DNA from 4 places in the Lysinibacillus sp. NPDC097279 genome. Region 1 is predicted to be linked to each of the others. Evidence: riboswitches for the same ligand, from Rfam matches in the RefSeq annotation. Region 1 holds a riboswitch; each other region holds the start of a gene.
What was found. A riboswitch is a leader RNA that binds a small molecule or an ion and turns the genes downstream of it on or off. The one in region 1 is predicted to bind cobalamin.
Positions count from the first base shown of each region.

Region 2: linked by a shared signal. The riboswitch ahead of ACIQ1H_RS05655 (hypothetical protein) and the one ahead of ACIQ1H_RS12735 (S-layer homology domain-containing protein) in region 1 are both predicted to bind cobalamin.
Region 3: linked by a shared signal. The riboswitch ahead of ACIQ1H_RS18420 (hypothetical protein) and the one ahead of ACIQ1H_RS12735 (S-layer homology domain-containing protein) in region 1 are both predicted to bind cobalamin.
Region 4: linked by a shared signal. The riboswitch ahead of cobT (nicotinate-nucleotide--dimethylbenzimidazole phosphoribosyltransferase) and the one ahead of ACIQ1H_RS12735 (S-layer homology domain-containing protein) in region 1 are both predicted to bind cobalamin.

Region 1 is NZ_JBIWDA010000002.1:531,291-539,576, reverse strand. Features, by position in the region: gene ACIQ1H_RS12735 (S-layer homology domain-containing protein) at 1-2,309, opposite strand, end outside; cobalamin riboswitch at 2,479-2,675, opposite strand; gene ACIQ1H_RS12730 (DUF418 domain-containing protein) at 2,917-3,960, opposite strand; gene ACIQ1H_RS12725 (MBL fold metallo-hydrolase) at 4,246-5,010, shown strand; gene ACIQ1H_RS12720 (phospholipase A2 family protein) at 5,094-5,360, shown strand; gene ACIQ1H_RS12715 (AraC family transcriptional regulator) at 5,520-6,383, opposite strand; gene ACIQ1H_RS12710 (branched-chain amino acid aminotransferase) at 6,794-7,864, shown strand; gene ACIQ1H_RS12705 (hypothetical protein) at 7,975-8,286, opposite strand, start outside.
Region 2 is NZ_JBIWDA010000001.1:1,102,201-1,110,486, reverse strand. Features, by position in the region: gene ACIQ1H_RS05660 (GTP-binding protein) at 1-1,824, shown strand, start outside; gene ACIQ1H_RS05655 (hypothetical protein) at 2,014-2,787, opposite strand; cobalamin riboswitch at 3,053-3,236, opposite strand; gene ACIQ1H_RS05650 (ABC transporter ATP-binding protein) at 3,358-4,083, opposite strand; gene ACIQ1H_RS05645 (ATP-binding cassette domain-containing protein) at 4,098-4,847, opposite strand; gene ACIQ1H_RS05640 (ABC transporter permease) at 4,840-5,652, opposite strand; gene ACIQ1H_RS05635 (ABC transporter permease) at 5,649-6,617, opposite strand; gene ACIQ1H_RS05630 (ABC transporter substrate-binding protein) at 6,607-8,193, opposite strand; gene ACIQ1H_RS05625 (urease accessory protein UreD) at 8,224-8,286, opposite strand, start outside.
Region 3 is NZ_JBIWDA010000005.1:99,984-108,269, forward strand. Features, by position in the region: gene ACIQ1H_RS18400 (C40 family peptidase) at 113-1,273, shown strand; gene ytvI (sporulation integral membrane protein YtvI) at 1,571-2,629, opposite strand; gene ACIQ1H_RS18410 (hypothetical protein) at 2,724-3,272, shown strand; gene ACIQ1H_RS18415 (glutathione peroxidase) at 3,508-4,053, shown strand; cobalamin riboswitch at 4,208-4,418, shown strand; gene ACIQ1H_RS18420 (hypothetical protein) at 4,573-5,115, shown strand; gene ACIQ1H_RS18425 (ABC transporter substrate-binding protein) at 5,117-6,079, shown strand; gene ACIQ1H_RS18430 (hypothetical protein) at 6,128-6,433, shown strand; gene ACIQ1H_RS18435 (tyrosine-protein phosphatase) at 6,476-7,243, shown strand; gene ACIQ1H_RS18440 (MATE family efflux transporter) at 7,401-8,286, shown strand, end outside.
Region 4 is NZ_JBIWDA010000002.1:379,438-387,723, forward strand. Features, by position in the region: gene ACIQ1H_RS11890 (glycerol-3-phosphate dehydrogenase/oxidase) at 1-696, shown strand, start outside; gene ACIQ1H_RS11895 (alpha/beta fold hydrolase) at 698-1,618, shown strand; gene miaA (tRNA (adenosine(37)-N6)-dimethylallyltransferase MiaA) at 1,605-2,498, shown strand; gene hfq (RNA chaperone Hfq) at 2,597-2,827, shown strand; gene ACIQ1H_RS11910 (rhodanese-like domain-containing protein) at 2,923-3,225, shown strand; cobalamin riboswitch at 3,369-3,545, shown strand; gene cobT (nicotinate-nucleotide--dimethylbenzimidazole phosphoribosyltransferase) at 3,649-4,707, shown strand; gene ACIQ1H_RS11920 (trimeric intracellular cation channel family protein) at 5,176-5,781, opposite strand; gene ACIQ1H_RS11925 (methionine gamma-lyase family protein) at 5,929-7,179, shown strand; gene ACIQ1H_RS11930 (MerR family transcriptional regulator) at 7,918-8,286, shown strand, end outside.

The DNA.
Region 1 (8,286 bases):
ACAACAAAGAGACCAACATTTTCTGGCCAAATAGCACTGAATGCATCATTTGCATCACTAATGTATCCAGAACCATTAACCTTCAATGCGTCATACGTCACTTTTACAACAGCTGTACCATTTTTCAATGCTTTGACTGTCGAATAACTTCCTGGCTTACCAGGATCAATTTGAATTACATCATCACCTGTTATGATTTCAAAATGAAAATCAGGCTCAAAGAAATAGTTGTTAATTCCTTCTATTAATGCTTGCCAGCTACGTAATGTTAGTAAATTGAAGCTATCTCCTTGGTTTAACTTCAAATGATTTTGCTCATTGATATTTAAATAAATATTACCTTCAAGATATGTTCCTTTATTTAAAATTGCTGTTGGCGATTGAACTGAGAGCTGTTGTTTTGTAATTGCCAATGATGCATTTTGAGCATTTGCTTTAAATGTACCTACATTTGTAAGTTTTCCTGCTTGGCTAACTCGGTAGTTATAATCACCATTGTTTATTAACTTGAAAGAAAAAGTTTTTGTACCATCCGAGTTAATCACGGCTACCCCTTCAGGCAGGACTTCTTCAAATGCAATAAAGTGTTTGATTTTTTTCCCTACAAATAATTCAGCATCTTCAGGGACTGTAAACTTAACATCCCCAGAAAACGGAATAGCTGCACTAATTGTTTGAGCTGAGGCCGAAAGTGATACAGTAGTGCTATTACTAAATGGAACATATTGTGTATGCTTTGCATCTGGCTCAAACGTATAGTAGATTTTTTCCCCTACAAGAGCTAATACTGGAGTCTGTCCTTGTGTAGTTACATTCCCTAGTTTTAATGACGTCTCGTTCGGTATTTCTTGCCCAACTTTTACAGAGTAATCACTATCAACATTCCAACTTGTATTACTAGCTTTAAAATTAAGCTGGCGGAATTGAAATTCTTGATTTGATTCTGCTTTTACTGTTAGCTGACCACCGCCAACACTGTTATGATTGCTATCAAATCCTTCGTAGCGATAACTTCCTACTGGTATAGTTGCTGTATAAACATTGTATGTTCCTTCAACACCAGAGCCTAAGTTTATTTCTTGCTCATTCGTATTATAAAGCTTTAGTATCACAGCTTTTGGTGCAACAGTAAATTTCACTGTGCTAGTAATATCTGTTTGTAAACCAGGTTTTTTACTAAATGCATTTGTAGCTTGATTTAGTGCTAAAACTTTCGCATCTATTTCTTCTTGACTGGCATTTTCATCTGCGATTAGTTCTTGTGCTTCTATAATTTCATTTGCATATGCATCTAATTCAGCTTGAGTAACCCAATAATCAGTAGGGGCTACATCTTTTCCATCTAAACTTACTTTCACAGATGCTTTTGTTTGTTCAGCTTGTTGAACCGCTGTTTGCAAAGCTGTTTTATCAGCTTTAACGATTTCTTCCCCTTCTCCATTTAAAGCAGCATTTAGATGAGTAAGTGCTGCATCTACATTTGTTTGACTACTCTCCATATTTTTAAGCTGCACATATGCGGCGTCATAAGTAGACTTTACTCGTTCATTTGCTAAAATTTCGTTTTTATTTGGTGAGCTATTAATTTCAGCAATTTTCGCTGTTAACTCATCTTTATTCGCTGGAGTAATTAAACTACTTCCCTCTAAGCCCCCACCTAAATCTGCTCCATATCCCCATACTGTAAACTGCCATCTAACGATATCACCATCTTCTGGGAACCATTCAGAAGCTCCACGAGGAATAAAGTTATTATTTACAGCTACCATCCAACCTGACATAGTTGTATAATCCATTTGATTTAACCAGTCGGATTCTATTCTTCCATTAACTGGCCCAGATTCATCAAGAATGTATTTTGGGACGCTCACTTCTCCAGGATTAGGATCAAAGATACCTGATAAGTAGAAGCTTTCTTCTACAGAACCTGTAATGTCATAATTGCCTTCTCCTAACAGGTTAACTATAACTTTAGCTATATTATCCCCTTCATAAAAAGGAACACGAACAGGTTCCTTTATGTAGCCCTGCCCCAACGTAAACTTCTCTACGGAAACCGTCACATAACCTTTAGGTTCAGTATTATTAAGTATCGTCGCACTATCATTACTGGTAATAGGTGATAGTTCACTTTCCGTTTGCTCGGTCATTTCTTTCTCTAATGATTCTTCATTAGATTGAATAGTAGAATTTGTTTCTAACTCACTTGTATCATTTTGCTGCGTCTCAGCGAATGCGACTGGTGATAATAACGAAAATGATAAGATAAAGACAATCGCTATATTCAACCATTTTTTATAAAAGCCCATTTCTTTCCCCCCAATTATTTTATAGGTGAATGCGCTTGCAATAACTAGAAAATAAAAAAAATGCTTCTCTAATAAAAGAGAGAGCATCTAAGGAAAACAGAAAACGGCTTCAAATACTATTTGCCTGTTCGTCTATTTGCCGTAAGTTCTCCTAGCTTCCGAAGAGATTTAATACGATAAAATAAAGGCAGGTCTCCTGGCTCGTGTACCCTATTCAGAACCTTCCCATCTACTTGAGGCATTTTTCCTCGTTTGACAGTGGTATTTTCTGGGGTCATCTACACATACAGTTGCGGAAACAGCTTCGGATTTGCACCGAATTCCCTATTAAGCTCTTAAAAGAGCACCTTTATTCTGCATTTGCTATTCACTTAATGCTAAGTTTAGCATAGTTTCCATTTTTTCAAAATAGTTTAAAAAAACAAGCATTATTGATTACCTATTAATATTGGAGTTGAATATTTTCAAAAGTAAAAGCTATATTTATTTTTCGATATCGCATATCAAGTTCTTCTTATTTGCAATTCTACTTTGCTATTATTCTATATTTCACAATACTATTCCGATTAAAAAACGCCAAAGCAATGGTGCTCTGACGTTAAAATCATTATTTTGTTGGTATGTTTTTTCCGTATGTCATCCATCTCCACATTTTTTCCAATGGTCCTATTTTAAAAAACTTAAACCAAATGACACTAAAGAGGATTTGTATTATAAAAATCATCATGGCTATAATGACAATATAGGAAGTCGAGGGCACTTCAAGCCCCAATAGAGCGATAATAGCTAACCCTATAAAACTTTGAGCAATATAATTTGTGAATGCCATTTGTCCGACACGACCAATCGGCTTTAAAAAAGTTACTATTTTTCTATTTTCTAAAACAAGGAATAAACAAGCTAAATAAAAGTACGTAGTCGGGACTACGCCTAAACCTAATAGTAAATGAAGTTTCGGATCCTCATTTTGAGATGCAATCCAAATCCAACTAGATATAGCGATAACTATAGGAAAAGTTACATAGAGCACCGTTTTTATTTGTTTAGCATGCTGTCTTACGTTGCTTATCCAGTCTGCTTTTGCAACTAGAAAACCTGTTAAAAACATAATAAAAATAGTTAAGATATCATTTCCGAATATATTAAAAACCGATGAAAGGATACGTAAGTTCGGCCAAAACATTTGTCCTAGTATGCTGATAATATATACAGCAATAATGCCAAAAAGCCAGTTGCGAATTGTGGAAATCTTCGCCCGATAAAATGGTAATAAGAAAAGACCAATGACTGCATATATAGACAAAATGGAGCCCCAGAAAATAAAGATATGAACAACCCCAATAACAAATAGCGCTAGTAAACGTCTTGCGAAACGCAACCGAGGCTTATCACCTCTTGCTTCAGCACGGGAAGCAAAAATATAAAAACCAACACCGAAAAGAAATGAAAAAATGGAAAAGAATTTTTTCTCAATGAAAATATCAATAAGCGTATCAATTATACTATTGAATTTACTATATGGAGGCAACGCTACGCCCTCAACTATCAATTGGTAGGCACCTACATTAATAAATAAAATCCCAAACAATGCTAAACCACGAATAATATCTAAGGCTATAATTCTTTCTTTTTGCGAAACGGATGGATTCATGCTGTACAACTCCTTATTTTTACTACTTTAATTTCATTCGTCTTGGCTATTATAGCTACGCAACCTTACAGCAGTTTTTTGATTAGCTTACAAAAACCTTAACTGTAGGATTTCATAATTTTAACGATTTATGTAAAATGGTAGTTTCTTGTTCAAACAATAAAAAAACATTTCCATGACCCTGCGCTAATTATTATCAGGCAAATACGAATACCATAATGTGATAAAATGAATAAAATATGTATTTACTACTTACATGACTACATTATTATAAGGAGTTCTTTTATGCCCATTTCATTTCATCATATTCGACACGCCACATCCATTCTAACTTTAAACAATAAACGAATATTAATTGATCCGATGTTAAGCGAGGTCGATGAACTTGCACCCGTGCCCTTTACTCGAAACTATCGTAAAAATCCATTAACCCCATTACCTGTTGCGTTGAACATTTTTGAGGATATTGATGCAATACTATTAACACATCGTCATTTTGACCACTGGGATAAAAAAGCTATGTCCATCCTTAACAAACACATTCCTGTCTTTTGTCAGCCAAAAGATGTCGCTGCGGTGCAGTCTGCAGGTTTCAAAAAGGTAATACGAGTAGAAGATTGTTATGAATGGGAAGGGATTCAGATAAGACGTGTTGAGGGGCCCCATGCACCTGGCCTTACTGGCAAATTACTAGGAAAAGTTTCTGGCTTTTTCTTAAGTACTGTAACAGACGGCTCTGTTTATATTGTTAGTGATTGTATTTTTACACCCGCAATTGAACAGGCATTCAAAGATTTAAAGCCTGATATAGCGATTTTAAATGCATCAGAGGCAGAAATGATATGGGGCACTGTGATCACAATGACCCGCAAAGATGTTGTAAATATTGCCCATATATCACCAAAAACTAAGCTTGTTGTTGTACATCTAGAAACCATCAATCATTGCAAATTAAGTAGAGCGCAACTTTCGACATTCCTAAGGGAGCATCAGTTAGAGCATTCCATAGTAGTGCCAAATGATGGTGAAATTCTCTCCCTATCTTTTTAGTGTTTCTATTAGTTTTTCATCCCTTTTCAAAAATTAAGACAACATATTTTATAGTATGTAGACTATTTTGAAAAGAGGTGACCATGGTGAAGAGGAATAGAAGATTAAGATTTTGTTATCCTGGCTATAAATATTGCGGACCTGGATGTTCAGGACCTGGTTCACCAACAAATGCTGTTGATTCTTGCTGTAAAAAGCATGATGAATGTTATTCAAGATACGGTAGAACAAAAAACTGCGATGAATTGTTTCAGCAATGTTTATTAGCACATATGAACACAAACAGTAAAATGGGGAGAGATGCTAGACTTTTCCACAAAGTTTTTAATTTACGCAATAATTTTTTATAGGTGTTTTGTTTTCAGAATTGTTTGCGTGCCTGACACTGCCACGGGCACACATGAAAGCCGCAACCCACGCTAATGCGTGGTATGTTGCGGCTTTTGTTTTGTGCTATTTTTGTAAAAAGTCCACTAATTGTTTGCGTGCCTGACACTCCACGGGTACTTTTACTTAATCGGGATCCAAATTTCCGAATAAAGATTTTCGCTTGATGGGTCCTCCTCCGTATAAACCTCTAATTCTGCTGTACCAGCAGGCTCATACGGATTGGATGGGAACCATTCAGAGAAAATTTGCTTCCATGCATTTTGCATCGCATCTGGCATCGGACCATGTACTTCAAACACAACCCATTTCGATGCTGGCACTTCCATCGCTAATAAATTTTCTGGAACATCCCCTATGTGATCTGTCCCAATCCAATAATCCATTAAATTATTTTCTTTGTAGTTTTCGTCAGGAACACAAACACCAAGTACCCCTTTAATTTGTCCGTCATTCAGTGCAAATAATTGCTCGTCTATTCCTTGACGATTCACTTCATCCCAAAATAGAGGTATGCCCTGCAAATTCTCGCCATTTTGGCAATTATACGTTCTTTTCATTCCTACAACTTGGAACTTCTCTTTTTCTACAATATTATATTTCATTGGTTCTGCTCCCTTCAGACTCACCTGGATTACGAGGCGGTTATATGATTGTAATGGTCCTTGCTGTTTTCGTGCTTCACTCGGTGTTACATTATGTTGCTTTCGAAATGCTTTTGTAAAAGCTTCAGGAGAGTCGTAGCCATATTGGAAGGCGAGATCGATTACTTTGATGTCAGTATTAATTAACTCCTGTGCTGCTAATGTCAACCTTCTTCGTCGAATATAATCTGCAATTGACATATCCGTTAAAATAGAAAATGTTCGTTGAAAATGAAAAACAGATGCATTCACTTCGTTTGCAATTTGCTCCATTGTAATCGTTTCTTGTAAATGCTCTTCTATATAATTTATTGCCTTTTGAATCGACTCAATCCAACTCAAACTCAAATGCTCTCACTCCTTGTCTAAAGATTACCGAATTCTAGTTTTTTCTTCCTGTCTTTTTATGCTTTCTTTGGACTGGTTCACTCAGTTGTATGCATAGTCTACTACATATCGCCCATTTTCCAAACCTTTACTTAATAGTGCTACTGCTTCAATCATAATTTTTTATAAGAACCAATATATAAAAATTTTAAGTAGAAGGATAAACATTTTAGTGAGCCGAAAGTGACAGCCTATCGCAAATCACTACGGTTTAAAACTTTTCAATGTTGATATTTATTGAGGAAAGTATATAAATGAGCAATTTTATTAATTATTAGTAGATTCTTAGTATTTAATTAATTTCAAATAAACAGTATTATTAAGTATTATAGATATTTCATCTAATGACACAATACGCGGAGGATATGACGATGTTAGAGATAACAAAAGAAATAACAACAAACCCAAAAGAAAAACCAGCAGTAGACCAATTAGGTTTTGGTCAATTTTTTACAGATCATATGTTTATAGTCGATTATACAGAAGGCAAGGGCTGGCATGATCCACGCATTATCCCGTATCAGCCGCTTTCAATAGATCCTTCTGCAGCAGTTTTCCATTATGGACAAGCTGTATTTGAAGGATTAAAAGCATATGCAACAGTGGATAATGAAGTACTTTTATTCCGTCCTGACCGTAATTTTAGCCGCTTAAATCATTCGAATGAGCGTATTGTCATTCCAGCAATTGATGAAGAATTGGCGTTAGAGGCGTTAAAGCAGTTAGTAGCATTGGATCGTGAGTGGGTTCCTAAAGCACCAGGAACATCTCTTTACATCCGTCCATTTATTATTGCTACGGAGCCACACTTAGGCGTACACCCCTCTAATAATTATAAATTTATTATCATTATGTCTCCATCAGGCTCTTATTATAAAGAGGGCATTAATCCAGTAAAAATCATGGTGGAACAACATTTTGTACGTGCTGTTGCTGGTGGAACTGGCGAAGCAAAAACAGCTGGTAACTATGCGAGTGCGCTAAAAGGACAAGAAATTGCCCATAAGGAAGGCTACTCTCAAACATTATGGTTAGACGGTAAAGAACACCGTTACATCGAAGAAGTAGGAAGCATGAATATTTTCTTCAAAATAAATGGAACAGTTATCACACCAGCATTAAACGGGAGCATTTTACCAGGAATTACACGTAATTCAATGCTTCAAGTATTAAAGGCGAAAAACATTCCAGTTGAGGAACGTCGTATTTCAATCGACGAAGTGGTAGAGGCTTATCATAACGGCACGTTGGAAGAAGCATTTGGTACTGGAACAGCAGCGGTTATTTCGCCTGTCGGAGAATTAAAATGGCGAGATGAAAAAATAGTCATTAATAACGGTGAGATTGGCGAAGTTTCACAAATGCTATATGATACATTAACAGGCATCCAAAATGGCACGCTTGAAGATACATTTGGTTGGACGATTAAATTATAAAAATATAAAAAAAGTGTTAGATTGGCCGCGGTCAATCTAACACTTTTTTACTGTCGTTTTTGTAGCGCAACATAAGCCACTAATATAATCATCTCCACTTTTTTTGACCTTTAATGATATTGAAATAATACCAAAATAGTTGTACCTTTTTCGCTTTCCCAAAGCTCAACAAAAAAGCAATATCCATTTGGGAAATCATTTAAATATGCCTCATCATCAAGGCAAATGTTATTTTTATACTTAGTATGCCATTCTGACTTAACATCCTGTATGAATAAACGCTCTAATGTACTTTTTCGTTCCGTTTGATAGTTACAGATAAATATGTCTTCTACTACGCCATTAAAAATCATTTGTCCAAGTTCCTGTAACGTAATATTATTAGAGTAAATTTTACTTGCCACAACTACTTCATTGTTATA
Region 2 (8,286 bases), on a different contig from region 1:
GATACTTTTTTGGATAATCATTCAATCGAGCAAGCTCGTGGCATTACCATCTTTGCCGAACAAGGGCGGATGGAAATTGGAAGTGATATCTATACGTTAATAGATACGCCTGGGCATGTCGACTTTTCACCTGAAATGGAACGCGCAATTCGTGTAATGGATTACGCCATCATTATCGTAAGCGCTGTAGAAGGTGTACAAGCTCATACTGAAACAGTGTGGCAATTGCTACGCCAATATAACGTACCAACCTTCTTCTTTATAAATAAGATAGATCGTGAGGGTGCTGATGTGGGTGCCGTTATGGGACAGCTTCAAAAAGAATGTTCGGAGCACGTACTTTTAATCGACGATCCATTGTGTGCAGATTACGTACCAAACCACATTGCTGAGTGGCTAGCTGAGCGTGATGAACAACTATTCGATGCCTTTTTGACAGAAACTCTCGATGCACAAACATGCCTATTGCAGTTACAAAAGTTCATTAAACAAGAGCAAGCATTTCCTTGCTTTACTGGTGCTGCATTAAAGGATATTGGAATAAAAGAATTTTTATCACAGCTACCCCTACTTACAGAAACGCAATTCGACCATCAACGACCATTTCAAGGTGAAGTATTTAAAATCCGTCATGATGGCATGCAACGTTTAACCTTTATCAAAGCTTTAGAAGGAACTTTACATACACGCCAAGACTTTACATTTGGTGATATGACTGAAAAAGTAACTGAAATCCGCTTATATAATGGAAGTCGTTTTGTCACAACACAAAAAGTGCAAGCTGGAGAAATTTTCGCTGTAAAGGGGCTAAGTCTAGCAAAAATCGGTGATATTTTAGGTAGTACACTGACTCCTCAACCATATGAGCTAGTGCCGACTTTACAAGCTAAAGTACAGTATGATGGGCAGCAGCATATAAAGGAAGTATTACAAGTATTCCGTTTGCTCGAAGCCGAGGAACCGTCGATGCGCGTCGTATGGCATGAGAAGTTCCAAGAAATCCATGTACATATTATGGGTGTTATTCAGCTTGAAGTGCTTGCTGAAGTGTTAAAAAATCGATTTTCACTTACTATTACTTTTGGTGAACCTAAAATTTTATATATGGAAACAATTGCAACAACTGTAACAGGATACGGTCATTTTGAGCCGTTAAAACATTATGCAGAGGTACACCTATTAATGGAGCCAAATATTCGAGGTACAGGAAACACGTTTGTTAACGCTTGTCATGCTGATGATTTATCAGTTGGCAATCAACGACTAATTGAAAAACATCTATTTGAGCGAGAGCATCACGGTCTTTTAACAGGCTCCCCCGTTACGGATATACGCTTCACCCTTTTGACAGGACGTGCCCATATCAAACATACAGAGGGAGGCGATTTCCGCGAAGCAACTTTCCGTGCACTTCGACAAGGGTTGGAACAAGCTGAAAATATCGTACTTGAACCATATTATCGCTTCAAATTAAAAGCATCGAATGAATTTATCGGTCGTATGATGAACGATATCCAGCAAGCAGACGGTACATTTGATGCACCCGTCTTAACAGAGGAACAAGTAACATTAACAGGACGCGTTCCTGTTGCAACATTTATGCATTATAGTACTACTTTCGCTGCTTACACGAATGGCAAAGGATCAATATCGTTACAATTTGATGGCTATGATAAATGCCATAATAGTGAAGAAGTAATAGCGCACATCAATTACAATAAACAGGCAGATCCCGACTATTCATCGTCTAGTATTTTTTGTGCGAAAGGTAAGGGCTATTCAGTTCCTTGGTATGACGCAAAAGAAGCGATGCATTGCTTGTAATTAAGCAACTACACACATTTCTATAGCACCACAGCTCTTTTTAGTGGTTTATCGGCGTTTTCAATGGTGCTATCGGCGATTCCTAGGCTTTTACCGGCGTTTTCAAAAGTTATCCGCAATATCTATCAATATTATTCTCCATAAAAATAACTGAAGGCATCGAGAACATCTCGATGCCTTTTATATTTCCTATAAAGCTTTCTTTACTTTCGCAACAAAGCTATTTGCCGATTCCACAATTACATAACCATTACTATTCGTAAAATCAACAAGAACCGTGCCAGGTTTACTCTTTAAAATTTGTAATTGCTCGATCAGTTGAAGCAATAATTGATGACCATTGCCTCGTGGGTGCCAATTTAAATGATAGTCATTTAATTCTTTCACACTTTCAAGAAAGTGTTCGTATTCATATTTTACATATTTTGTTAAATCTAATATTTTATTAGTATCTTGATTTGTATGAACGACTAACGATAAATCTTCTAAATAAGTAATATAAAAACGCATAACCATTGAGCATAGTAAATCATTGACTCGCGCAGCACTTAAAATCGGTTTCGGCTCTATATTCAGCCTATCTAAATTTGGTTTTGCACGAATCGAATCAATACGTGTTATTAAATGATACGCCTCACCATTGACCTCATAAACAATTGGATTTGTTGGCATGTACATCATAAAGCCGTTCTTTTTCGTTTTGAGCTCGTCCGCCACGCTTGCTTTAGCAAAAAGGCATCCCTCATATACCTCATTTTGAATCCAAATGATATCTTTGTTAAAGAATATTTGATTAAATAAACGATCGTTACGAATAAGTCCTGATGCTAAAAACTGATCGACAAGAGCTTCAATGACCATTCTAGTTTTAGGCTGCTTGGCAACTTCAACGCGTGATAGTTTACAAATCTTCATATCTACATATTGCTTTTCTTGTGTTGTACATACATGAATATTCGTCATACGTGCACCTCAGTTCGTACATATTTTCAAAACAAATGTTGCGATCACATAAAAATACGGATTTCCTGCTTTGAGAGGAAATCCGTCGTTCAGCTAATCATTATCATTCATCAAGCAGCATCAAACAATGTACCAATGGGAGATATTTGGATTTGGCTCGATGCCGTATATCCTTATTTCCTTTGGTATTGGTCGTTTGACGTACTGTGACGAACAGAACATTCTGCTTTGTCAACATGCCACCTCCTATTCCTCGTAGGGTTATGGTGTGTACTCGTAACAGGCAGGTCTCCTGACTTATGGTCACAGCTTCTTTTCCCTTCCCGTCATTTAACAGTGGTATATGAAAAGAAAGCTCACATTTACAGTTGCGGGACAGTGTCGGACTCGCACCGACTTCCCTTTTCAGTAAATTGCACGCAATTTACACCTATTACTACACGCTATTTTGTTGTGATAAATAGTAAACTCACTAGTATACTATTAAATCATATTGTAAAGTAATGGAATTTTAAAGTCAATCAACAGAAAACGGTATCTAATTGTTTTCGGCTGCGAAAAAACGAAATATTATTCACCTTCCATCGCTTGGAATAGCTTTTGTGCATAGCTATCAGTGAAATGAAATCCATCATGTTCCTTGTGCTGTTCATCGACAATTTCGCCAGCTCTCATTACATATATCCGTTCACTTAAATAAGAAACAGCTTTTAAATCATGCGAAATAAATAAAATAGCCATGTTTCTTTCTTTATTTAACGTCATTAATAAATCAATAATTTCTCGCTGAATTAAACGATCTAAGCTTGAAACAATTTCATCGCACACTATCAATTTCGGTTCCACAAGAATTGAGCGTAATAAATTTACTCTTTGCTTCTCACCACCACTAAGTTCAGAGGGCAAAGCATGTAAAACATCGTTTGATAACTTAACTTTTGCAAGCATCGTTTGTAAATAGCTGTCCGTCACCAAATTTTGATGTTGCAATGGCTCTCTTAATAGTTGCTTGACTGTCCACATAGGGTTTAGAGCATTACTTGCATTTTGGAATATAATTTGGCAATTTTCATAAAAGGACTTTCGATTTTTCTTAGTGATGTGTTGTTGTTGAAAATGGACAGTCCCTTTATTAGCTGACTCTAGCTGCATAATGACTTTCGCTAAAGTACTTTTACCGCTTCCACTCTCTCCAACTAGACCGACGATTTCACCTTCTCCTACAGAAAGATTTATATTTGCTAATACTTGCTGGCCTGCTCGAAAGCTTTTACTTATATTTTCAACCTGAAGCAATACATATACGCCTCCTAAAAATGATTTGCGACAAGCCGTTGCGTATACGGATGTTTAGGCTGCTCAAAAATTTCTGTCGCTTGCCCCTTCTCAACGATTTCTCCTTCTTTCATCACTACTATGTTATTCGCTAGTGAAACAGCAACCCCTAAATCATGAGTAACCAGTATAATAGTTGTCCCTAGCTGCGCATGAAGGTTTTTTAATAATGTTATAAAGTGTTGTTGATGCAGCATATCTAGTGCAGAAGTTGGTTCATCTGCTATTAATATGTCTGGCTCATTATACAATGCACAAGCTAACATACAGCGTTGTAGCATACCACCTGACAACTCAAATGGATAGCTTTCTAATATAGCTACTGATAAGTTTAACTCCTTTAATATAGCGGTCATTTTAGAGAAAAACCTCTCTTTGTCATCACCCACTCGTAAGGCAGTAAACATATACAATTGTTGTTTCATTTTTTGCGTAGGAGAAAAGCTATTTGTGGCATCTTGAAAAATCGTAAAAATATGCTTTGACCTTAATAACAAACTATCTTTTTTTGACATCGTCATAATATTTTCCCCATTAAAGAAAACTGCACCCTTTGCCTCAGCTTGCGGCGGGAGCATCCCTAAAATAGCTGATATTGTTGTGCTTTTCCCACTGCCACTTTCACCGATAACTGCGGTAATCTCACCTTTCGGGACTGTTAATGAAATATTATGGATGAGATTTTTATCGTTCACTCGAACAGTTAGATTTTCGATACTAAACATGGGATCGTCCTCCTCCTTGTTTGAATGTGCTCCCGATCGCTTGCACACATAATATCGTCACAAAAATTAGTATGCCAGGAAAAAGACCGATCCACCAAGCCCCAACAAGTAAATCATTTTGCGCTGTGTACAGCATCGTTCCCCATGACGGGATTGCTGGCGGCACACCGATGCCTAAAAAGCTTAAAGACACTTCCGTAAAAATCGCCCCGGCAAAATTAAATATTGTCACGACAAAGATAGCAGGCACACTATTTCGCAATAAATGACCAAATAATATTATCCATAATGGGGTACGAAACATTGTAGCCATTTGGACAAATTCCATTTCCTTTAAGCGAATAAACTCAGAGCGAACGATTCGAGCTGTAACAAACCAACCTGTGAAACCTATAATCATGGCCATTCGCCAAACACTTCCTTGCATAATTGCTTGCAGGGCAAGTACAATTACTAAGGATGGAATCGTTAAAAATGCCTCCAAAATGCGCATCATCACGACATCAATGGCACCGCCAACAAAACCGCTAATACCACCGTAGATAATGCCTATAATGCTTGAAATTACGACTGACACTATGGCGATGAAAAGCGTAACTTTCCCCCCAACAAGTATCCGTGATAAAACATCTCTGCCTAGCTGATCTGTACCAAGTAAATGTGTAAGATTCGGTGCTTCATAAATATGATTCATATCCATTGCATTTGGCTCAAAAGGTACCAACAGTGAGGAGAAGATGGTAGTTCCTAATATAATGCAAAGAAGCGCAAGCCAAACGAGTGGCATCTTCCGTTGTTTTCTCATACTAATTTTCCTCTTCTCAATCTTGGGTTGATGCAAATCATTAAAACGTCAATTACAAATAAGCAAATGACCACCACAACACCAATAATTAGAATGGCTCCCATAAGTACAGGAAAATCCTTAACCATAACAGATTTCACAAGCAATGAGCCTAATCCTGACCAGCCAAAGAGTGTTTCAACTACTATGGAACCACCAAAGAACGAAGGAATCGTCACACCAATATAATTGATATACGGAATAATAGAATTCCGTAGTATGAGGTTTCTTATTTGTCGGTCTGGAACGCCATTTGCACGTGCAACTTGTACATAATAACTACGATTCTCTGCCTTAACACTGTCCTGTAAAAAACGTGCAAATATGCCCACATGAGAAATTACTAAAACAATTAGAGGGAGCACCATATGGTTTAAACGATCAAGCAAACCTCCATTACCACGCACATCATTCATACCTGAAGAAGGAAACCAACCAAGCTGTACCGAAAAAATAATAATACAGACAATACCTAGCCAAAAAGGAGGAATCGCAGAGCTTGCTATACTAAAAATGGATAATCCTCTATCCAATAAAGAACCTTCCTTCATTCCCGCGCGTAAACCTAGCCAAGTAGAGACAATTGTAACGATAAATAATGTGAGTGCCACTAGCTGTAATGTGTTAGGTAACCGTTCTAATAAAATCGCTATGACGGGTCTTCCCTCTTTGGCAGAATAGCCTAAATTTCCTTTTACCGCTTCGCCTAACCAAGTACCATATTGTAGAAGCACTGGTCTATCTAAACCAAACGCTTTTTCAATTCGTTGTTGCTCAGCTACTGTTAATGTTTGAGCATTGCCTCCATAATAAGCAGCAGCAGGATTGCCAGGTGCAGCATGCATAATGAAAAAAGAGAGGAAGCTCACGATAATGAGGACAATTGTCCCCATTATCACTCGCTTCCCGATCCACTTAGCGATCATTCCATTTCCACTCCTCGACATTCCATAAGAAGCCAGCACCATGATGACCTAAAATACGCTCTTTCACACCACTAATATTTTTATTAATACCATAAACAGCATCAACATAGGCAAAATAAGCGAACGGTGGATCTTCTGCTAGCTCCTCTTGTAATGCCATATAGACTTCCTTGCGTTTTTCAGGATCGACAGTTGTTCGTCCTTCCTCAAGCAAAGCATCTACTTTTGCATTTGCATAGCTTCCATAATTGTAGCCAGCACTTGTTACGCTCGATTCACCAGAATAGAATAAACTATACGTATGGTGGTCCGCATCATATGGGCTACCCCACCCCACCATAAACGCTTCCGTTTCTTCAATCACGATATTGCTCCAATCAAGTGCCGCTACTTCTACATCTGCTCCAATTTCCTTATAGCCTTGAGCGACATAATTCGCCATATTGACACGCACAGAATCTGTAATTGGTGCCGTAATGGTAAAGGCAAGCTTATTACCGTCCTTGTAGCGGAACCCATCGTCTGCTAATATCCATCCCGATTTTTCTAACAATTCATTTGCTTTCTTTACATCATAAGTATAATGTTCAATATTTTCGTTTACATAGGCATGCTTTTGTAGTGGCGAATAAGCTTCTGTCCCATACCCATGTAGGATACCTTTAACAATGCCTGTTCGATCTGTCGCATAGCTCATCGCTTTTCGAACATCGACTTCTTGCCAAAGGGGGTAGTTCATATTAAATAACATGCCACGATAATCGGCTGATTCTACTTCGTACATTTTTAACTGTTCTACTTTCGAAAGCTCTTCAACCTGATTCGGATCCAGTAACGCAATATCTACCTCGCCAGATTTCAGCTGCAATGCACGAACATTACTATCTGGAATAAATTTAAAAATAACTTTTTCAATAGATGCCTTTGTTCCGAAGAAGGAAGTGTACGCTTGAAGCGTTAGACTTGTCCCTTTATCCCATTTTTCAAACATGTATGGGCCAGCACCAATTGGTTCTTGGTTAAACGTAGCCGTTCTCATGTCTTGTCCTTCAAAGACATGCTTTGGCAAAATTGGCACTGTTAATTTATCTAACATTGGTGTAAATGGTTCATCCAATTGAATTGTCATTGTAGTATCATTTACTTTTTTCATCGCTTGGACATGGATGAAGTCAGACTTTAAATAAGACCCATTTGCATCATCAAGAATGCTATCAATAGTAAACATAACATCGTCTACTGTTAATTTTTGTCCATCATGAAATGTCACGTCATCACGAATCAAAATCGTATATGTCAACAGGTCATCTGATATTTCAATGCTTTTTGCTATGTCATTCACTGGAGCATTATGTTCATCAAAGCGCATAAGACCTCTAAAAAGTAATGCATCTAAATTCGTTTCCTCTAAAATAGGATTTAACCCCGCAAATTCAGATTCTGATGCATAAATAAGCTCATTTGCCTTTGAAGAGGAAGCAGCGGATGGCTGTTTTTCCTCGCCTTGACTAGACTCATTACTACAGCCTGCAAGACTAAGTATGAATAATAAAATAACTACTGAAAACTTTTTCAATTCTCTATCTCCTTCATTTACCTCAGAAATTTAAAGCAGTGATGCAACATGTTCAAACATGCGATTGATTTCTTTGTGAAGTGTTCGCTGCTC
Region 3 (8,286 bases), on a different contig from region 1:
TAGTGCTAAACTTTAAAAGGCTAATAAAAACATAAGAATTTAAATTGATCGTTCATGTATTTACATAGGAAAATAAAGAGCGAAATTGATAGATGAAGGGAAATGAAGACCCATGGGTAAGCGTAATAAATGGCGTAAGTCGATGGTGCTAGCAGTAGCACTTGCAGGCGGCCTATTATTTAATACAGTTCAACCGATTGAAGCGCACGCTGAAGAAACATCTCAGCAAATGATAGATAAAAAAGCAAAAATTGATGCGGAAGTTAAAAAATTAGAAACAGAGTTAGATCAACTTCAACAAGAAATTGATCAAAAAGTAAAAGTATTTAACCAAGTACAAGCAGATATAAAAGAAGTAGATGCAGGTATTGTTGAAACTGAAAAACGTATTGAGCAACGTTCAACTATTTTAAGCGAGCGTATGGCTGCATACCAAGCTCAAGATAACACAGTGGGTGTATACTTAAGCGTTGTTCTAGAAGCAAAAAGCTTTGCAGATTTAATGGACCGTGTCGTAGCGGTAAAAACATTAATGGATGCTGACCAAGAGCTAGTAAATCAACAAGAAGCTGACAAAGCGAAATTAGAAGAACAAAAAGCAACATTAGACGAGAAACAAAAAGAGCTTCAAAAACAATTCCAAGAGCTTCAACAAAAGGAAAGCGAAATGGAAGTGAAAAAAGCTGAAAACCAAGCAAAATCACTTGCATTAAAGGCACAAATTGCAACGAAACAAGAAGAAGAACGTCTTGAAGCAGAGCGTAAAGCAGCTGAAGAAGAAGCAGCTCGTTTACGTGCACTTCAAGCAGCTACACCTGTAGTGCATGTTAACAACAACACTAACAACGGCACAAGCAGTAATAATAACGGTGCTAGCAAACCACAACCAATCATAGTTGGATCTGGTGCAGGGACTGCATCTTCAGGTGATGCTATATCTACAGCGAAACAATTCCTAGGTCGTTCATATGTTTGGGGTGGAAGTAATCCTACAACAGGCTTTGACTGCTCAGGTTTAGTACAATGGTCTTACAAGCAAGCGGGCGTATCATTACCTCGTACAGCTTCACAACAATACTTATCAACAAAACGAATTTCAGCAAGTGAAGCTCGTGTTGGTGACTTAGTATTCTTCAGCTATGGCTCAGGCGTAGCGCATGTTGGTATTTACCTTGGCAATAACACAATGATTGATGCTCAAAATAAAGGGGTAGTCATTGAGTCACTTGATTGGTGGAACCAATACTTAGTAGGCTTCGGTCGTATTCAATAAGCCTCTATTAATTAGACGATTATAATAGCAAAAAAGTTAAATATATTATTAAATAGCATCCATTATCATCACTAGATAATGGGTGCTATTTTTATTTAGTAAAAAAATAAGAGTAGCTAGCGCTCGCTGTTTGCATCCCAAGGCAGGTAGCGGAATAATCGAACGCATCTTAAACAATGGCGTTAATTAATTCATAAATTTTAATTGCAGTAAATAGAAGATAATGTAAGGCACTCTCTGTTTAAATCGAGAGTGTCTTTTAGACTTTTGAGGCGCAATAAAAGCATTTTCATTCTATTAAATTTTAAAATTGAATTTGATAACACCAGTTTCTTTTAAGGTGAAAAAGAGAATGATAATGAATGGCCCTAAGAGTAAGCCAATGACGCCAAACAATTGCAAACCGACAAACATCGCGATTAATGTTGGCAAAGGGGGTAAGCCGATGTGAGCACCCATTACTTTAGGCTCGACAGTGCGGCGAATAATTAATAAGATTGCTGCAAGAACAAAGAGCTTTATGGCAATCGCTGTATTACCCATTAGGAGGTGATAAATTCCCCAAGGTGCTAAAATAATAATTGAGCCAAGGAAAGGGATAACATCTATAATCCAAATAATAATGGTCATGACTAGTACATATTTCGGTTGAATAAGTAGTAAACCAACAAGAGTCACACCAGCTATAATAAAGCTAACAAGAATTTGGGCTTTCATAAAACCGAAAAATGCATCCTTTAAGCGATTAGTAATAATTTTCAATTTCTCTTCAGTTGATGGCTTTAAATATTTATAAGTTATCTGTTTTAACTTTGGTAAATCTAGCATAAATAAAAATAGGGCAATCATATAAACGAGAAGACTAATAAAGAGGCTTGGAATTTGTGAAAAGAAGGTCGTAACTTTGGTATAATTAAAGAAGTTTAAAAAAGATTCTTCAACCTTCTCAATGAAGTCGGTTGTCGTTTTTTGAAGTGAAGCACTCACTTCAGTTGGAAAGTCTTCTGTATATTTTGAAATATTCTCTTGCATATGACCCCACATCTCGGATAATTTAGAAATATAGTAAGGTGCTTGCTTTGAAATGGAAATAATTTGCGACATTAGTTGTGTAATAGTAAAGTAACAAATAATAGAAATAAAAATAACGCTTACTATGTATATAAAAGCTACAGCTATTTTTCGAGACATTTTCCATTTTCGTTTAAAGAACATAACAATGGGTTCTAATAAAAAAGCTGTAACACCTGCTAAAATAATTGGCACGGAGACAGGTATGATAAAATATGCGGCTACAAGTAGGCAAATAATCGCTAGCGTTCGTATAATCAACTTTCGAGTTATAAATCTATTCATAAGCTCTCCTTTTTATCATTAAATTTTAAGTACAGTGTAACAAAAAAATTTTAAATTTGAAAACGTTCTGAAAGAATGAAGGTAGGGATAAATCATGGAAAAAGAGATTTTGCAACTTTTTAGTAATTTAGCAGAGCGTGACCGTGAGATTGAATACGAGTCGTATAGAAAATTAATAAAAATCATGCAAGAACCAGTAGATTGGACATATGCAGTGTGGGAACAACTTATTAAAGCCCTTACATATACAGATGGACATGCTCGTGCACGGGCAGCACAGTTTTTATGTGCATTAGCAGCAAAAAGTGACCCGGAAGAACGTGTTTTAGATGATTTTTTAAAAATTTGGGCAGTCACGTATGATGAAAAAACAGTAACAGCACGGCATGCCCTGCAAGCAATTTGGCAAATTGGGCTTGCTGGACAAGTTCAAAGAGATTTAATTGTTTCGTATTTAGCAAAAAGGTTCCAAACATGTATCGACGAAAAGCAACCATCGCGTATTCGATATGATATTATTGTATCCTTTAAGAAGTTGTTTGATGCTACGAACGATCATAATTTATTAGATATTGCAAAGAGATTAATAGATGAAGAGCAAGATATGAAATACAAAAAGAAATATAAAACCGCCATCCGTTAAATAGCGAGATGGCTATTTTTATGCCCAAGTGTGTTATTTTGAAGAAAGAAAAGTTATTGATTATAATGAAAACAGGAGGATGGATTCAGTTTTTGATAGGTCTTATATACTGACGTAAGCTTTGGTATAAGTGAGAGCCAGAAACTATCTATAGAGGAAACACGTAAATCTGCAACTGTATATAGCATAGTAACAGTATAATTTTTTGTAAATAAGAAAGGGTCGGGTCGAGAAAATGGGGATTTATAATTATTTAGTGAAAAAGCCAAATGGTGAAATTTTATCAATGGAGACATATCGTGGAAAGACAATGTTAATCGTCAACACAGCCAACCAATGTGATTTTACATATCAATTTGAAGATTTACAAAAAATGTATAATAAATATGACAAGGAAAATTTCGTTGTTTTAGGTTTCCCATGTAATCAGTTTGGACAGCAGAACCCAGAAGATGGAGTTGAGACAACTCAACTTTGTCAACTTAACTACGGAGTAACTTTCCCGATTTTTGAACTAGTTCAGGTTAATGGAGAAGAGACACATCCGTTATTCAATTATTTAAAGCACGAAGTAGATTTTCGTGAATTCGGAAAGGCGAATATGCAGGAAAAGATGTTAGCTGAGGCTATTATTCAAATTGCACCTAGCTTTTTAGATGGACGTAACATTCGTTGGAACTTTACGAAATTTTTAGTAGATAATCAAGGGCATACAGTTGAGCGCTTTGAACCAACAGATTCACAATTAGATATTGAGCAAGCTATTGAAAAAATTTTATAGCTAGCTATTTAAATCAGAATTTTTAAGCTGGAATAACGAATAGCTAATCACTATGTAGAAATAGTGCTAAGTTTTGTATATATATTTTCGAATATTCCACAATCTCACAACTATTTTTTCAAATCAATATATGATAAACTGCTAATCAAGTGAATAATTCTTGCAGAATAATGGTGCTAACTTTAGCATAATCGGGAATTCGGTGTAAAACCGAAGCTGTTTCCGCAACTGTAAGTACAAGAATCATAAAAAATGCCACTGTCGAAAAGGGGAAGTCCTAAGATGGGAAGGTTTTATGATATCGCGACTGATTAGAGGTAGCGAACTGTACGAGCCAGGAGACCGACCTTTATTTAATGTATAAAAACTCTTCGGAAGCTAGGAGGATATACGGCAAATACATAAGCGATGTCGCGTGAGGCGGCACTATATATGCTATTTTCGTCGTTCCTAGGGAGCGGCGTTTTTTTATGCACCTATAAAGCAAAATCTGTTCATGAAAGAAAGAAGGGACTAGTTATGAAAAAAGATGCTCGTTATTCTTGCTACCCATTCATGCGTGAAAAAATATCTACTGTAGATTTTGAGATTCGTACGGATAGTTTAACAACTCATGTCGGTGTAGCATTAACGGCTGTAAAAGCAGAAGCAGTTGAGGTAGTAGCGACAGATTTATTGACGATTTTGCCAATGGCCTACCATGTAAATGGCTCAGTACGTGGCAAATTAGCAGTAATGGAAGAAGATTTAGTATGGCTTAGTGATCGCTATGATTTTTATGTGGGGCATGTAAAGGAAGAAATACAGAACTTTGTATTACCGCAAGGTACGGGGGCTGCAACAGCGCTTCATCTATGTCGTAGTGAGGCAAAAAAATCATACCGTGTTCTACATAAAGTTTCTGAGGAAAGAGAAGTACCAGCAATTCTTTTCGATTACTTAGGATTATTAGCGAATGTATTTTTTGTAATGGCTGTATACATGAATCAGCAAGCTGGTATTGCTGAAATACCGTTTATAAGCAAATCATACCCTATGAAGAAGAAGAAGGAGAATGTGTAAAGTGAAGAAACTAATTAATTTCCAATGGATTACAATATTAATGTTAGCACTTGTATTGGCAGGCTGCGGTACAGCAGATGAAGCCAAAAAGGACGATACATCATCTAAAGAAGGACAACAAGCTGAGCAAACAGGTTATAAAGTGACAGATGATCGCGATGTCGAAGTAGCATTTGATGCAGTACCAAAAACGATTGTGTCACTACAACCAAGTAATACAGAAATCTTATTTGCACTAGGTGTTGGAGATAAAGTTATTGGGGCAACTGAATATGATACGTACCCAGAAGAAGCAAAAGATATTGAACGTGTTTCAGACTCTGTGACATTTAACACTGAGCGAATTGTGGCTTTAAAGCCAGATGTCGTAATTGCTTATTCAACAGGCAATGCCGAAACACTTGATGCGCTAAAAGGTCTTGAAGATGCAGGCGTAAAAGTATTCGCTATTAAATCAGCAGCTTCATTTGACGATGTATATGGAGATATTCAACAAATTGCTGAAGTGATGGGTGTTAAAGATAAAGGTGAGCAGTTAAACGAAAGTATTAAAGCGAAAATTGCAGATGTACAAGCAAAAGTCAAAACTGTAGAAACACCGAAAAATGTCTACTTAGAAATTAGCCCTAAGCCAGATATTTATACAACAGCAGCTGGTACTTTCCAACAAGAAATTCTTGATGCAGCGAATGTGAACAATGTATTTGGTGATCAAACAGGATGGGTAAAAGTTTCTGAGGAGGATGTTATTGCAAAAAATCCTCAAGTTATTTTAACAACAGTAAACTATGTAGAAGATGCAGTAGGTGAAATTCTTGGGCGTGATGGATGGAATACAATCACTGCTATTCAAGATAAAGCGGTAAATTATATTGATACTGATATTTCAAATCGCCCAGGTCCACGTATCGGTGAAGCTGTAGAGATGGTAGCAAAATCAGTATATCCTGAGTTATTTAAATAAGGATAAAGAATAATAGCCCTTGGGCAAAAGAGATTAAGTGTTAGATTGATGACAATCAATCTAACACTTTTTTGTAGTGAACGGTATTTTCCACTACTGTTTTCCTCGGGCGCACGGGCTTCACAAGTGCCTATCGGCGCTATTCCCAAGTATATCGGCGATTCAGGAGCGTCTATCGGCGCTATTCCCAAGTATATCGGCGATTTAGGAGCGTCTATCGGCGCTATTCCCAAGTATATCGGCGATTTAGGAGCATCAATCGGCGTTATCTCCATGTTTACCAGCGATTCGCTCTCAATCTCTTCAAAAAGGCATTGGATAATTGGTATTATCTTCATTTGTTCTATAAAATAGAAGTATAGATTGATGATTGCTTAAATAAGGGAGGCGTAGTGGATGACACAGTTTGACATGAAGGTTATTCCGTTTGAGGCAGTCTTGAATTTCCGAGATATGGGTGGCTATAAGACCCGAGATGGTAGAGTAGTTAAAAATGGATTGCTCTATCGCTCAGCTGCACTAGGTAAGATGACCCCAGCGGATAAGGAGCGCTTTGAAGCATTAGGAGTAAAAACAATTTTTGATTACCGCGATCAACACGAGGCACTGAATAATCCTAACCCCTCGTTTAAGGGCGCACAGTATATTCATATACCTGCAAAGGGCAATCACGCGTTTGAGATGCCGACAAATACTGGTGGCCATAATTTTTATAAAGTTGTTAGCCCAGAGATGTTCCGCGATTTTTACGCACAAATGCCATTTAACAATGCTTCATTTAAAAAATTAATGTCCACAATTCAAAATCCAGATAATTTAGGCCTCGTCCATCACTGTGCCGTAGGAAAAGATCGAACAGGAATTGGCGGTGCCCTCATTTTGCTCGCATTAGATGTCCCTGAAGCAACTATTATGCAAGATTATTTAGATACTAATATATATTTACGTCCCATGGTAGAACGAATGGCACAGGCAATTCAAAATACTTTTAATGACCATGAATTACAACAGTTCCACGCATTAATGTCTGCACGTGAGGATTATTTACAGGCTGCATTCGATGCTATTGATAGTCGTTATGGTTCGAAAACAGTATTTTTAGAGAAAGAGTTTGGTTTAACAACAGAAAAACGCCAGCAATTACAAGAAAATTGCTTATGCTAATAGCCCACCCTTTCACAGTAATTCAGTGAGAGGGATTTTTTTATAAGCAATTCAAAATATTTTTTTATTAGCTATCCTTTACAGTGGCAAATCTGTGATAAGATACAATAGATTTTTATGTAAAGTATAGAGAGAAGTGAAGTTGTTGGGACAAGCTATGAGAGAGAAACATTCGGCGGACCAGTTTAGTTTATTTCATTTAACATGGCCGATTTTTTTAGAAGTTTTTTTATTTATGTTAATGGGATTAGCCGATACATTTATGTTAAGTGCCTTATCGGATAACGCTGTATCTGGTGTCGGTGCAGCAAATCAATACATTCATATTGCGATTTTAATACTTGAAGTAGTAGGAAATGGTGCTGCGATAGTTGTCTCGCAATATTTAGGTTCAAAGCGATTTTTAGAGGCTACAAAAATTTCAGCGTTAGCTATTACGTTGAACTTAATTCTAGGGTTTATTATGAGTGCTCTGTTTTTCTTAGGCTCAAGCCATTTAATGACGATGATGAATTTAAAGGGTGATGTTTTACAATATGCCCAAAGCTATTTAGTCATTATTGGTAGTTTTATTTTCTTGCAAGCGATTATTAATGCGTTAGCAGCTATTATTCGTGTCCATGGTTGGACGAAGCAAACAATGTACGTATCACTCGGTATGAATGTTATTCACGTCGTGTTAAATTACGGATTGATTTTTGGTAATTTTGGAATGCCAGAATTGGGTGTGAAAGGAGCTGCTATTTCCTCAATTATTAGTCGTGGACTTGCAGTTATTGTTTTTTCATGGCTGTTGTATCAGGTAATGGAGATACGTGTGAAAATCGAATACTTTTTTACTTTTTCAAAAGAGTATGTACGAAAAATTTTAAATATCGGATTACCCTCTGCATTTGAACAAGTACTTTATCAATTTTGCCAAATTGTCTTCCTCTACTATGCAACGTATATAGGATCTGAAACACTTGCAGCAAGACAATATGCAATGAATATTTCGATGTTTACATACTTGTTTGCGGTTGCAATCGGTACAGGGACAGCTA
Region 4 (8,286 bases), 150 kb from region 1:
AAAAATGTTTTTCCAACAGCCGAAATTACAAGAGAAACAGTTGAATCTTCTTGGGCAGGTGTACGTCCACTTATTTTCGAAAAAGGTAAAGACCCTTCTGAAATTTCGCGTAAAGATGAGATTTGGACAGCATCAAGTGGTTTGATGACGATTGCAGGTGGCAAGTTAACAGGCTACCGCCAAATGGCTGAAACAATCGTTGATAAAATCGTCAAAACTCATAAATTTAAGCATGCTAGTCCATGTATGACACGTGAACTATCTCTATCTGGTGCAAAGGGCATTAATGCCATTAATTTCCCAGATTACACTGCGTATAAAGCAAGAGAAGGTGTGCAGTATGGCCTGAACTATGATGAAGCGAAGCATCTTGTACAAAAGTATGGAACGAATGTGGACGCTTTATTTGATCAGGTGAAGTATTTACATGAGCATGGCAGTACAATGCCTCTCGTGTTACATGCGATGCTGCTCTATGGTATAGAAGCGGAAATGGTGTACACACCTTGTGATTTCTTTATTCGTCGCACGGGATTATTATACTTTGATATTGATGCAGTGAAACGATATAAGGAGCAAGTAATTCAAGTAATGCAACAGCGTTTTCACTATTCCGAATCTCAAAGAAATACCTATGTTGCGCAATTAGAACAAGCTATAATCGATGCGACAAGTTTTGCGGATGTGGAGGTGTAATATGGAAGAGCGTTATATGAAAATGTCAGATGGACATTTTGTGTTTACGCGAACATTGACGCCATCTATTCCATGCATAGGTCATATTCATATTTTACATGGCATGGCAGAGCATAGTGGTCGCTATCTAAAATTTGCTCAAAAATTATGTGGAGCAGGCTATGCAGTGACGATGCATGATCATCGTGGACATGGAGAAACGGCATCTTACAACGGCACATTAGGCTTTTTCGCTGAAAAAAATGGTTTCGATCGTGTTGTAGAAGATGCTCATGAAGTGATTGTAGCAATGCATGCTCAATTTGCAGATGTGCCATTCATCTTGTTCGGACATAGTATGGGTTCTTTCATTGCTAGAAGGTATATTCAACTTTACAGCAATGACGTGGCTAACGTTATACTTTGTGGAACAGGTAATGTCTCAACACTGCATAAGATTGGGCATTATGTAGCACAAGTATTGGCAATGCAACGAGGCAAAGAGATGGAGAGCCCTTTACTAAACAAATTGAGCTTTGGGAGCTTCAATAAGCAAGTTCCGAATGCCAAAACAGCGTATGATTGGTTATGTTCTGTAGAGCACGAGGTGCAAAAATATATTGATGATCCATATTGTGGCTTTATACCAACCAATCAATTTTTTGTTGATTTAACGGCGGGTCTTATGGTACTGAATCGAAAAAATGAGATTGAAAAAATAAACAAAAACTTACCGATCCTTTTGATAAGTGGTAGCAAGGACCCTGTTGGAGATGGTGGTCACGGTGTGTATAATGTGGCAGAGCGGTTTGCAGCAGCAGGTGTACAGGATGTTACAGTCTATTTATTTGAAGATAAGCGACATGAAATTTTAAATGAAGACAATCATCAGGCGGTTCATCAAGTTTTATTACGGTGGTTAGAAAAGTATGATACAAAATAAAATACAGCAAGCAGAGGTTGTAGCAATCGTTGGACCAACAGCCTCTGGTAAAACAGCACTGAGCATTGAGTTAGCAAAAAAGTATAATGGTGAAATTATTAACGGCGATTCCATGCAAATTTATAAAGGCCTAGATATTGGTACTGCGAAAATTACTGCGGAAGAGATGCAAGGTGTCCCACATCATTTATTAAGCTTCAAGGAGCCTACAGAATCCTTTTCGGTAGCAGATTATCAAAAATTGGTACGTGCCAAAATTAGTGAAATACAAGCACGAGGAAAGCTACCAATTATTGTTGGAGGCTCTGGGTTATATGTACAAGCCGTGCTCTATGATTTCCAATTTACCGAGGAGCAAGTAGATGAGGTAGCACGTAAGGCTTATTATGAGGAGCTAGAAAAGTTAGGTCCTGAAGCAATGCATGCAAAACTATTAGCATTGGATCCGAAAACAGCGGAAACAATTCACCCTAACAATACGCGTCGCGTCATTCGAGCGTTAGAAATGATTGAATTAAGTGGTGTTTCAAAAGCCTCTGAAGAACACAATCGAGGAGAAATCCCCCTTTATCGCCATTTGATTATAGGGCTAGGTGAAAATATGTCACGCGATGCGTTATATGATCGCATAAATCGCAGAGTAGATTTGATGATGGACAAAGGGCTGTTACAAGAAGTAAAAGGGTTGTGGCAGCAAAATATTCGAGGCGTACAGTCAATTCAGGCAATTGGCTATAAGGAAATATATGATTACTTAGATGGTCGATGCACTTTAGAAGAAGCAATTGAAAATTTAAAACAAAATTCTCGTCGCTATGCGAAAAGACAACTTACTTATTTCCGCAATAAGATGGATATTCATTTTATTGAAAAAGACTAAAAACTTTAATAATTTCTAAAAATTACTAATTGATAAATTGGGATAACATGCTACTATAGGAATGAAGAGGTAGAAAGAGAGTAGGGGAGGCGCATTCTATGAAATCAATCAATTTGCAAGATACGTTTTTGAACCATCTACGTAAAAACAGTGTTTTTGTAACTGTGTTTCTGTTAAACGGGTTCCAGCTAAAAGGAACAGTGAAATCCTATGATAACTTTACAGTATTACTAGTCGATGCTGAAAGTAAACAGCATCTCATTTACAAACACGCAATTTCTACTTTCGTTCCAGCAAAGCAAGTCGAATTTTTAGAGACAGAAGAATAGAGTCATTTTTAGGCAGCTAGTGTTACATCACTAGCTGTTTTTTTTCGTTCACGCTATAATGTAATAGGAAATTGATATATTGGAGGACTGTAAAGATGAAATCGATGGATACAACGCAATTATTAGAACAACTAGATTCGAATGAGGACTTATACATTATCGATGTGCGAGAAGATGACGAGGTAGCACAAGGTGTCATTCCAGGCGCTAAGCATATTGCACTTGGAACAATTCCTGAGCGCTTAGAAGAAATAGATAGATCTAAACCTTACATTATCGTCTGTAAAGCTGGCGGACGCTCAGCAAATGCATGTGCATATTTAGAAGCACAAGGCTTTGATGTAACAAACCTAGAAGGCGGCATGCTTGCTTATGATGGGGAATTAGAATTTAAATAATGTAGGACACAGGTATTTAACAATTCAGTTGTTAAATACCTTATTTTATTTAGTTTATACTTAATGTTGGCGGTGCAAAAAGTGCTGTCACGCAAACTTTATCCAATATTGACACGAAAAAAACTTTATCGTAAATTTAAAGTAATTACATAAAAGCATTAGGTGCCCACTATGGGAGAATAGGGAATAAAGTGAAATGCTTTAGCGGTCCCGCCACTGTAAAATGGAGTTTTATAGAAAATACCACTAGCGTTATGCTGGGAAGGTTCTATAAAATGTTGAAATTGAGCCAGGAGACCTGCCTAATTGCTTTGAATGATATAGACGATGGAAAAGTCTGTAGTTTATTTGTTATGAAATAAACTACAGGCTTTTCCATTTTTTCATTCTAAATGTAAATGATTAAAAAAAGGAGAGATGATGATGCAATTATTACAACAAACGATTCAACGCATTCAACCTACTAATAATACAATGAAGGAAACAGCTAAGGAACGTATTGATTCACTTAGCAAGCCTCCTAGCAGTTTAGGGAAACTGGAGTCGCTAGCTATACAATTAGCTGGCATTACGGGAGAACTATATCCAAAACTTGATAACAAAGTAATCATTGTTTGTGCAGCAGATCATGGTGTTTGTGAAGAAGGGGTAACATCAAATCCGCAAAATGTCACGTTTTTGCAAACATTAAATTTCCCTAAAGGGGTAACAGGCGTTTGTGCAATTGCCAAAATAACAAATGCAAAAATAGTAACGGTAGATGTTGGTGTCAAAGAGGATATACCGCTTGATGCAAAGGTGTTAATGAAAAAAATTAAGTATGGTACAGACAATATGGCAATAGGTCCGGCAATGACAAGGGAAGAAGCAATCCAGTCAATTGAAGTAGGTATTGAAATTGCAACAGCAGAAATAGCAAAAGGGGCAAATGTTCTTGGTACAGGTGAAATGGGCATCGGCAATACAACACCAAGTGCGGCTATATTATCAGTACTTCGTGGTTGTCATCCACAGGAAGTGACGGGATTCGGTGCAGGGCTTGGGGCAGGAGGAATTGAACATAAAGTAGCGGTTATTCAAATGGCAATTGAAATAAACAAACCTAATCGTCATGATGCGCTGGATATACTTGCAAAAGTGGGGGGGTTAGAAATAGGTGCGATGGCGGGTATTATCCTAGCTGCAGCTGCAAATCGTAAACCAGTTGTGATTGATGGCTTTATTTCTACAATAGCAGCACTAATAGCATATGAACTTGAACCAAAAGTACAAGACTATATTATACCTTCTCATGCCTCTGAAGAACCAGGTGCCAAAATAGCAGCCGAATTGCTAGGAGTTGAGCCGATGCTTCATATGAATATGCGATTGGGAGAGGGCTCTGGTGCAGCACTAGCCTTTCCAATTCTAGATGCAGCTTGTTCGATGATGAGCAATATGGCTACATTAGCAGAAACTATGGCGCTAGTTGAAGAGAAGTGATGGGGTATTTGAGAGGTCAAAGGTTCGAACGAGGACAAAAGAGAAAAAGTGTTAGATTGACTGGAATCAATCTAACACTTTTTTACTGCGCCGTAGATGTCCGCTGCGGCGGTGCTTTCCGCGGGCACACCGTAAGCCGCAACCGTCGCTGTCGCGTCGTTTGTTGCGTCTTACTATGCGTGCAGTTCCCGCAGGAGTCACCGCCTTCGCTCCCATCAACTCATGTTCACTTCTAATTTTTTATTTACTGCAAAAGAATGAAACTAGCCCTTTTTTTACTGCGCCGTAGATGTCCGCTGCGGCGGTTCTTTCCGCGGGCACACTGTAAGCCGCAACCGTCGCTGTCGCGTCGTTTGTTGCGTCTTACTAAGCGTGCAGTTCCCGCAGGAGTCACCGCCTTCGCTCCCATCAACTCATGTTCACTTCTAATTTTTTATTTACTGCAAAAGAATGAATAGAAGGTATTGCTTATGCTCGATTCAATTTCCGTAATGGCAAACGCCATTTCTTCATATAAGAAAGAACTCGTAATATCGTTATGACTCCGAATAATGCATATAAGAAGATGTCTCCTGGCAGTAATTCCAGTCCAATAAGTAGACCAGCTAGTGCTGCCCATACACCGTAAATTTCATCGCGGAGAACAAGTGGTTTACGTCCTGCCAATAAATCACGAACAATACCACCGCCTGAACCAGTTAAAACAGCAGCAACAATTACTGCACTAATAGGCATATTGAGTTTGACAGCGTACAATGCACCTTGTATCGCAAAAGCCGATAAACCAATAGCATCTGTGAAATTGCCCCAACGGTGCCAATGCTGTATAAGATGATGTGGAAAAATAAAAAATATTGTAATAGCAGCAATCGCAATTTGGAACATCATATCTTGCCCCCATAATGTTGTCACAGGTAGACCAATCAATAAATTACGAATGGCCCCTCCACCAAAAGCAGTTACAATGCCGAGTATATATACACCGAATAAATCGTATTCTTCTTCCATTGCTATTATTGCTCCGGAAATAGCGAAGGCAATTGTCCCAATGATGCTAAAAACTTCCCAAGCCATCACTTTCCCTCCTTAAACGAGAATAAATTGTAGTAAGTCCGCCCCTTAGCTTAGCGCATTTAACAGCTAGACACAATAGCAATTTTTGCAGGGTTGCAAACAAATTGATAAGATAGGAAAGAACAATTTGAAACGGAGACGAAAACAATGACATTTACAACCCATTTAACAGCAGAGACGTTAACATTAGCGGAAAAAATAGAAGAAAAGGTGCGACCTTATCACAAGAAAGTAGAGGATATGGCGTTCTTCAATCAGCAAAAAGTACTTTCCGCCTTCAGAGCACATCAAGTAAGTGATTATCATTTACACCCTTCTAATGGCTATGGCTATGATGACGAAGGACGTGACAATCTTGAGCGTGTATATGCACAAGTTTTCGGAGCAGAGGCAGCGATAGTCCGTCCGCAAATTATATCCGGCACACATGCGATTACGCTTAGTCTATTCGGTGTGCTACGACCAGGTGATGAATTACTTTATATTTCAGGTCAACCATATGACACGCTACAATCAATTGTCGATGGTGGTGACAAAGATACAGGTTCACTGAAAGATTATAAAATTGGCTATCGCCATGTAGATTTAATCGATAACGAAACGATTGATTGGACGGCAGTCGCTGCAGCCATAACGCCTAATACAAAAATGATAGCGATTCAACGTTCAAAGGGCTATGCAACGCGTCCATCCTTTACGATCTCACAAATTGCAGAAATGTGTGAGAAAGTACGAGAATTGGCCCCACATGCCGTTATTTTTGTTGATAACTGCTACGGTGAATTTGTAGAGGCACAGGAGCCTACAGAAGTAGGTGCAGACTTAATGGCAGGTTCTCTTATTAAAAATCCAGGTGGTGGCTTAGCAAAAATAGGAGGCTATATTGCAGGTCGAGCTGATTTAGTTGAAAAATGTGCTTATCGAATGACATCACCAGGTATTGGAGCAGAAGCAGGTGCAACATTAAATACACTTGGTGATTTCTATCAAGGGTTTTTCCTAGCACCGCATGTGGTTAGTCAAGCGTTAAAGGGCGCCATTTTCACAGCAGCTATGCTAGAGCAAGCGGGCATGAATACATTCCCGAGCTATCATGCTGAGCGTACAGATTTAATTCAATCAGTATCGTTTAAAACAGCCGAGCAAATGGTTGCATTCTGTCGTGAAATTCAAGCAAACTCACCGATAAATGCGCATTATGCCCCTGAGCCTGCATACATGCCTGGCTATGAAGACGATGTCATCATGGCAGCGGGGACATTTATTCAAGGCTCAAGCATTGAACTAACAGCAGATGGTCCAATTCGTCCGCCATATACAGCATTTATTCAAGGTGGATTGACATACGAGCACGTGAAATTTGCCATTTGTAGCGCTGTCCAAAGCTTACGAAAATAAGCTATAAATAGATGTTAGACAACCCCCATCACAGATTTGTGGTGGGGGTTTTTTCGCAATATGAATGGAGCTAGCTGTTTTGCTTTCACACTAAAGCTAGTGGATTAAAGCAATATCTCAATAGGTCAGCAGGAGCAGAACGAGTGGAAACGCAATTTTATTGTAGTGACATACATTAAGAGCTGTTGAAGTTACGCATGCTCAAAAGGAGCATATGCAGCATTCTACGTTTTCTTATGATTGAATCTAAAAGATTGTATTCAAAGTGTCCATAAAATGCTGTTTGCGGCTTACGATGTGCCCGCGGAAAGTGCCCGCCCGTAGCGGAAATCAACAACAGCAGTAGTCATCACTTCTATATTAATTTTTTTAAAAAGGAGTTCTCACTATCGTCTTGACCATACTGTTCTGACTCGATTTATATTGGCGTTACCCTTCCAGCGTTTATAGTAGACTGGTAGCAATACAATTAAAGTTGATTGGAGCGGAGGGCTTACGATGTGCCCGCGGAAAGCGTCCGCCCGTAGCGGAAATCAACCGCAGAAATCTTATATTGAAGACCAAAGATAAACTGTAAAATATTTCGAGTTTGGCTAAAGCTTGGACTATATTTTTATAGTTTTTAACAATTTTTCATCAATTCAAAAAAAAATTAAAAATCCATGTTAGGAAACCTTACATCCTTGTTGACAGTGAAAATTTTTCGTTATATGATAAGCGGGTATTGGGGGGACTTAAATGAGTCGTGAAATTAGACGAACGATGCCGTTATTATCTATGAGTATCGTGATGCAACTGACCGAGCTTTCGGCACGCCAAATTCGTTATTATGAAGAACACCATTTAATTGAGCCACACCGAACAGAAGGTAATCGTCGAATGTTTTCATTAAATGACGTCGATACGCTTCTTGAAATAAAAGATTACTTGGAGCAGGGTATGAATATGGCGAAAATTAAAAAATTATTTGCTAAAAAGTTAGATCCTGCTGCAGCTGAAGAACCTGATTTAACTGACACAGAATTACGTCAAATTATGCGCGAAGAAATGCGTCAAGCACAGCGCATGCAAAAATCATCTATCCGACGTGGGGATTTATCCCGATTC